Regions from separate parts of the Affinundibacterium danionis genome, predicted to be linked through region 1. Evidence: predicted binding sites of a transcription regulator. Region 1 holds the regulator's gene; the other holds the start of a gene.
The links. Region 1 encodes NrdR, which represses ribonucleotide reductase genes. Its sites were predicted from a motif close to CACNANATNTNGTG; they were not measured.

Region 1 (3,429 bases):
GGCTGCGAACACGTAGATGTGGTTGAACAGTTGGCAATTGACCGCTTAAAACAACTGTTTGGCGCAAACTTTGCCAACGTACAACCGAATTCAGGTTCACAAGCAAATCAAGGCGTATTTTTTGCATTACTCAATCCTGGCGATACCATTATGGGCATGAGCTTGGCAGAAGGTGGCCACCTCACGCATGGCATGTCTTTAAACATGTCTGGCAAATGGTTTAACGTAGTCTCTTATGGCTTGAATGCACAAGAAGACATCGACTACGATGCGATGGAAAAATTAGCACGCGAAACCAAACCAAAACTGATCATCGCTGGCGCCTCTGCATTTGCACTGCGCATTGACTTTGAGCGCTTTAGTAAAATCGCTAAAGAAATCGGCGCTTATTTCATGGTGGACATGGCGCATTACGCTGGCTTGATTGCTGCAGGCGTTTATCCTAACCCTGTTCCTTTTGCTGATGTTGTCACCTCCACTACGCACAAGAGCTTGCGCGGTCCACGTGGTGGTATTATTTTGAGTAACGATGAAACCATCGCTAAAAAAATCAATTCAGCGATTTTCCCTGGCCTACAAGGTGGCCCTTTAATGCACGTGATCGCTGGCAAAGCCGTTGCATTCAAAGAAGCACTCACACCAGAATTTAAAGCTTACCAAGAACAAGTCGTTAAAAATGCAGCAGCGCTTGCCAACACATTGACAGAACGCGGTCTGCGTATCGTATCAGGTCGCACTGAATCGCACGTGATGTTGGTCGATTTACGTCCTAAAGGTTTAACGGGTAAAGAAGCTGAAGCAATCTTGGGTTCTGCTCACATCACATGCAACAAAAACGGCATTCCAAATGACCCACAAAAACCAATGGTGACATCCGGCATACGTTTAGGTAGCCCAGCATTGACGACTCGTGGCTTCAAAGAAGCAGAAGCTATTAAGATCGGCCATTTAGTCGCGGATGTTTTAGATAACCCAAATGACGCAGCAACCATAGAACGTGTAAAAGCTGAAGTCAAAAAATTGACCTCTGCCTTCCCTGTATATGGCAATTAATTAATGTATAAAAAAGCCACTCAGATGAGTGGCTTTTTTTACGTTAAGTTTTACCCATAAAAATAAATAAAAGACTGATGCATACCAAGATAAACCAAACATTGGCAGGAGATATTTCATGAAGTGTCCATACTGCCACCACGTAGATACCCAAGTTATTGACACCCGAATTTCTGAAGAAGGCGACAGCATACGCCGCCGCAGACGTTGCGCCAGTTGCGACAAACGCTTCACCACTTACGAACGCATAGAATTAGCCATGCCTGTCATCGTCAAGAAAAATGGCAGCCGCTCAGAATACGAATCTTCTAAACTACGTGCTAGCCTCATGCTAGCTTTGCGCAAGCGCCCGGTATCGGCCGAAGCAGTCGACACTGCAATTCAAAGAATTGAAGAAAAATTATTAGCCAGTGGAGAACGTGAAATTGTGTCAGGCCACTTAGGTGAGTTAGTCATGCGAGAACTAAAACGCTTAGACAAAATTGCCTACATTCGCTTTGCTTCGGTTTATAAGAGTTTTGAGGATGTTTCTGAATTTGTTGAGGCGATTCAGGAAGTGAAAAAGAAGTAACACCTAAATTTTGTAAGAATTTAAAGTTGAACGTAAAAAAGGAAAATATTACTTTTCCTTTTTTTACATTTACTCAAATACAAATTTATTTATTCCACCTTATTTATTCCAGCATAAATCTTGTGTCTTAGAGGCACCCAAAGTACCAGTAATTGTGCGCTGACCAAAATTATTTACCGTAAAAGTTGCACAAGGATCTCCAGCCATCTTATTGACAGGACGCGCATCCAAAGAATATGTCCTCGCAGTTCTTGGTGAAGCTGGGCTAAACTCCAATTGATATTGGACTTGTGTCCCCGTCGAATTCTTAGGTGACACCAAATTTGGCAATACAGGTTGAGTACCCGACAGAGAAACTAGATACGAATTATTTTCCGTATAAAAGCGTTCCATGTACTGGGCATTTTCCATTAAAAGGACACGTACATCAGAGCGCTTACCTCGATTCATATACTCAACAAGACCTGGGTAAGCCACGGCCGAAACCACACCTAAAATAACGACGGTAATCATTGCTTCTATCAGGGTAAAACCATCACTAAGCTTTCTTTGTCGCTGTTTCATCGCACATCCTTCTTTTTTAAAAACACATTGTAGCTTATGTGTCAACAAGGCTCAAAGAAAATCATTCTTGAGCCTTGCATCACCAGAAAATTACTGACGACCAATCAATTGACGCCATAAGCGTGTGGTTGGAATCAGCTTAGACCCTTTACTTGGAGTCCCAGTGCTATTGACTAAAGCGCCGTCTTTCGAAGCCGCTTGATACAACTTCAAATTACGATTGCCTGTACGGATCACGGTGGTTCCTAAAGTCGAGGCACTCAAACGACCACTCACCATCGCATCAGAAGCATTGATCACGCCATCGCCATTGGTATCAATCGTTTGATAGCCAAGCGCTGCGCCGTTTAACGCACTAATTTGAATAGTCGCTGACAAACTGTCATTTGCGCACAAATCAGTACTGATGCCAGGTACCAAAGTAGTAAATATTGCCTGATCTTCAAAGATATTCGGGTCAGTCACTAAACGCTCTCCCGACTTCTGATCCAAGGTAACATACCAGCCACGCTTAGTATTCCAATCGACTGGATTTTTAGTCACTTGATAAAAATTACTCAAATAAGTCGACAATTTTTGTTGCACTAATTGAGTTTTAGTCACACGAGATGCCGCGGCTCTATCCCAAATACCATACAAAGTTTCAAGATCGACCGTTGCAGCATCATTATCTTCAAAAATCTTTCCACTACCAAAGACCACCATAAAACCATCTGTCGGGTGTTGATAAAGCTGAGGCTGGGTGGTAATTGGTTGTCTGCGACCACTACCGTCAGTAGCATTTGTTGCAACAAATAAAGGATTTCCTGCGCCAAAAGCCAAGCTCGGTGTTGTAGTACCGCTCGTTGTCTTGAAATCAAATTTCCACAAGTTACCTTGAATGTCACCAGCATAAACCGCTGCAATAGTGGACTCAGAATCTAACAATAGCTTAGGAGTTGATAAGCCGTTCGGTGAGCCAGCACTGCCAACGCCTGTTGAAATACGATATAAGACATTGCCATTATTCAAATCAACTACATACAACATCGCAACACCATTAATGCTCGAAAAGCCATTTCCAAACACAGTCACCCAACGCCCATCTTTAAGACGACCAATTTGAGGAATACCTATCGTATAACCCAAATTATCATCGCCTGTTGCTGATATTTCCCATTTCACATTATCTTTAGTAAAACTAGTTGGATCTGTAATATCCAAAGCATAGACAGACTTAGCGCCAGCGCCAGTCGTCCCCA
Region 2 (3,429 bases), on a different contig from region 1:
TCAAAATGCTCGCTGACCCAGTTTTACTTTCTCCATCAACGTTAGGTGCAGCAATCTTCTCGCCACGAATAGTGATTTGACTAAGGACTTGATTTTTCTTTGAGACACTTTGCGGGACTTGGCCAAAAGAAAATTGGCTTGTGAATGTGGCGACAATAGCCAAAACAATTAATTTTTTTCGATAAAGCGTATTCATAATTAGTTCTTCAATAAATTCTTCGTTAAGAACATTCATAAGAACGTTCCTGTGAACGATATGTGTAGGCAGTAGCGCACGCTACGCAAAAAATTGGACTCGTCACGAGATAAAATGTTTGCCTTTTTTCAGGCAGAACAAATATCTCACTCCATTACTCTTATTGTTCTATTGAGGCGTAATGAGATATCCATTCATTACCCTGAACTTCGTCATAGTAATGAACGGTTGTTGATCAATCATAGAAATGCATTTCCTTAAATAAAGGAAATCAATCAAGCGTTAATCGTCACTTAGCCAGCGAAATTTGAAGGTGGGCCACGAGCAAAAAATACCGTCGTGATAAATGAATAAAATCCAGTTGCGGAAATAGGTGGCAGCAAATAAACATATCGATGTGACGTGTGATAAGTTATACCGTAATATGTCGTTAGTAAGATGCCCGACGGTAGACACAAAGAGCAATCAAGTAAGTGCCCTTGCATGGATGCGCCCGTTGATTCGTCAATACCCAAACCATTGATACCAGTTTCTTGCGCGACAAATTTATAGCCAGTGCTGGTACAAACCAGATTGAGAATCTTGGGATTCACAACTGGAGAAACGATTGCAACACCCAAAGTCAATCCGTAAAGCAGCAGCAATAGCTGTACTAAACGTAATAAAACTGAGCGTTGTTGTACTAAGGTTTGCATCGAAGCTTACGAAATAAGAAACAACTTGAGTAAAAATAAGAGTGGCGATCAAACCCACACTCGGTTCTTGATTGAGCCGTTTGGATCACGGTTTCCACAACATGCAGATAAGACCTAATTCTACGGTCTTTATTTGTTCGAAAGGATGATAAATATCATGAATCGTTCTTGTGATCCTTTCCTTAAACTAGGCTTTAATATCTGCTATTAATGATCATTAAAGTCGATCAAATGTACCGAACTACTCAGCTCAAACTTCCTCGAAGTACAAAAATTTTTAAATGTAACTGCGGGCACAAGTCTCTCTTCACAAAACGAAGTGAAGCGATATAACTTCAATTAAAAGCTATGTGCTCATGTCGATTACGCTTCCTGATTTGACTCAAATCAATGAAAATAAGATTGGGGTTAATAGCAGTTGACCTAACTACATTTAGTTACTATTCTTTAAAACACACTACATATTGTGTTTTAAGGAGCATAAATGAGCTTAACCCTTCCTTTGCTGCATCGTGAAGTAATCAAACGAGATGGCTGCGTTGTCAGCTTTGACGCAAGTAAAATAGCTTCTGCAATCAAACGCGCTGGTACAGCAAGCAATGAATTTGTAGCCGATCAAGCGCACAAAATTACGATGCAAGTGCTCAGCCTCATTGAGAAATTTCCAGCACCTCAGCCACTTTCTGTTGAACAAATTCAAGATTTGGTTGAATCATGCTTGTTTGAAGCAAACTACCGAAAGACCTTACGCGCCTATATCGTTTATCGTGAACAGCATCAGAAACTAAGGGTTGATAACAAATCCCTAGTCGATGTTGAATTATCGATGAATGAATATCTAAACAGACAAGATTGGCGTATTAATGCAAACGCCAATCAGGGATATTCACTAGGTGGATTGATACTCAATGTTTCAGGAAAAGTTATTGCTAATTACTGGCTCAATCATGTCTATCCACCTGAAGTAGGACAAGCCCACAGAAATGCCGATTTGCATATTCATGATCTTGATATGCTGGCAGGCTATTGTGCAGGTTGGTCTTTGCGCACTTTACTAAACGAAGGTTTAAATGGGGTTCCGGGAAAAGTGGAATCTGATCCGCCCAAGCATTTTTCTAGCGCCATCGGGCAGATCGTCAATTTTCTCGGCACGCTACAAAATGAATGGGCTGGCGCGCAGGCATTCAGTTCTTTTGATACCTACATGGCGCCTTATGTGCGCAAAGATAAGCTCGATTACAAGGACATTAAACAATATCTACAAGAGCTCATTTACAACTTAAATGTACCATCGCGCTGGGGCACCCAAACACCGTTCACCAATCTGACTTTCGATTGGATATGCCCAGAAGATTTACGTGAGCAAGTACCAGTGATTGCTGGTGTTGAGATGGATTTCACTTATGGTGATTTACAGGCAGAAATGGATCTCATCAATCGCGCTTATATCGAAGTCATGATGGCAGGCGATGCAAAAGCGCGTGTCTTCACCTTCCCTATTCCTACCTACAACATCACCGAGGATTTTGATTGGCATAGTCCAAATGCAGAATTGCTTTTTGAAATGACGGCACGTTATGGCTTACCTTACTTTCAGAATTTCATTAACTCTGAGTTGAAACCGAACATGATACGTTCGATGTGCTGTCGACTTCAGTTAGACCTGCGTGAACTACTAAAGCGCGGTAACGGCTTATTTGGCTCAGCCGAACAAACGGGTTCTCTTGGTGTCGTCACCATCAATTGTGCGAGGTTAGGTTATTTGCATCGTGGCGACGAACCTAGCTTATTGTCTGCCCTCGATAAGTTGCTTGAGTTAGGAAAAACTAGCTTAGAGATCAAACGCAAAGTCATACAGCGCCATATGGATAATGGTCTATTCCCCTACACCAAACGCTACCTCGGCACATTGCGCAATCATTTCTCTACCTTAGGCGTGAATGGTATCAATGAAATGATACGTAACTTCACCGACGATCAACACGATATCAGCAGCGACACAGGGCACGCGATAGCCGTTCGCTTATTGGATCATGTACGTGGACGTATGTTGGCCTTTCAAGATGAAACCGGGCATATGTACAACTTAGAAGCAACACCAGCAGAAGGGACAACTTATCGTTTTGCAAAAGAAGACCGTAAACAGTTTCCCACCATTTTGCAAGCCGGCACCCAGGATATGCCCTACTACACTAACTCGTCGCAATTACCGGTCGGCTTTACAGATGACCCATTTACCGCCCTCACTTTGCAAGATGATCTTCAACGCAAATACACAGGGGGAACGGTCTTACATTTGTATATGAGTGAGGCGCTCAGCAGTGCCGACGCTTGCCGCCATTTGGTACGTAAGGCGCTTAGTCGATTCACCCTACCCTACATCACTATTTCACCGACATTCTCAATTTGCCCTAAGCATGGATATCTTCGTGGGCAGCATGAATTTTGTCCAAAATGCGATGAAGAATTAATCGCTCGTAAGCAACATCAGTTTGTTTAACTTAAATAGGAGTCTCTATGAACACTAGCAATGCCCCT

Region 2: ACFFJH_RS02660 (ribonucleoside triphosphate reductase) is a predicted target of NrdR. The motif match lies at 1,347-1,360, and genes of this name have one in related genera.

Annotation. Positions count from the first base shown of each region.
Region 1 covers NZ_JBHLXJ010000035.1:6,384-9,812, reverse strand. Annotated here, with positions in the region: gene glyA (serine hydroxymethyltransferase) at 1-1,053, shown strand, start outside; gene nrdR (transcriptional regulator NrdR) at 1,172-1,624, shown strand; gene ACFFJH_RS18980 (type IV pilin protein) at 1,724-2,188, opposite strand; gene ACFFJH_RS18975 (pilus assembly protein) at 2,279-3,429, opposite strand, start outside.
Region 2 covers NZ_JBHLXJ010000002.1:594,749-598,177, reverse strand. Annotated here, with positions in the region: gene ACFFJH_RS02670 (TonB-dependent receptor plug domain-containing protein) at 1-235, opposite strand, end outside; gene ACFFJH_RS02665 (hypothetical protein) at 490-891, opposite strand; gene ACFFJH_RS02660 (ribonucleoside triphosphate reductase) at 1,376-3,391, shown strand; gene nrdD (anaerobic ribonucleoside-triphosphate reductase) at 3,409-3,429, shown strand, end outside.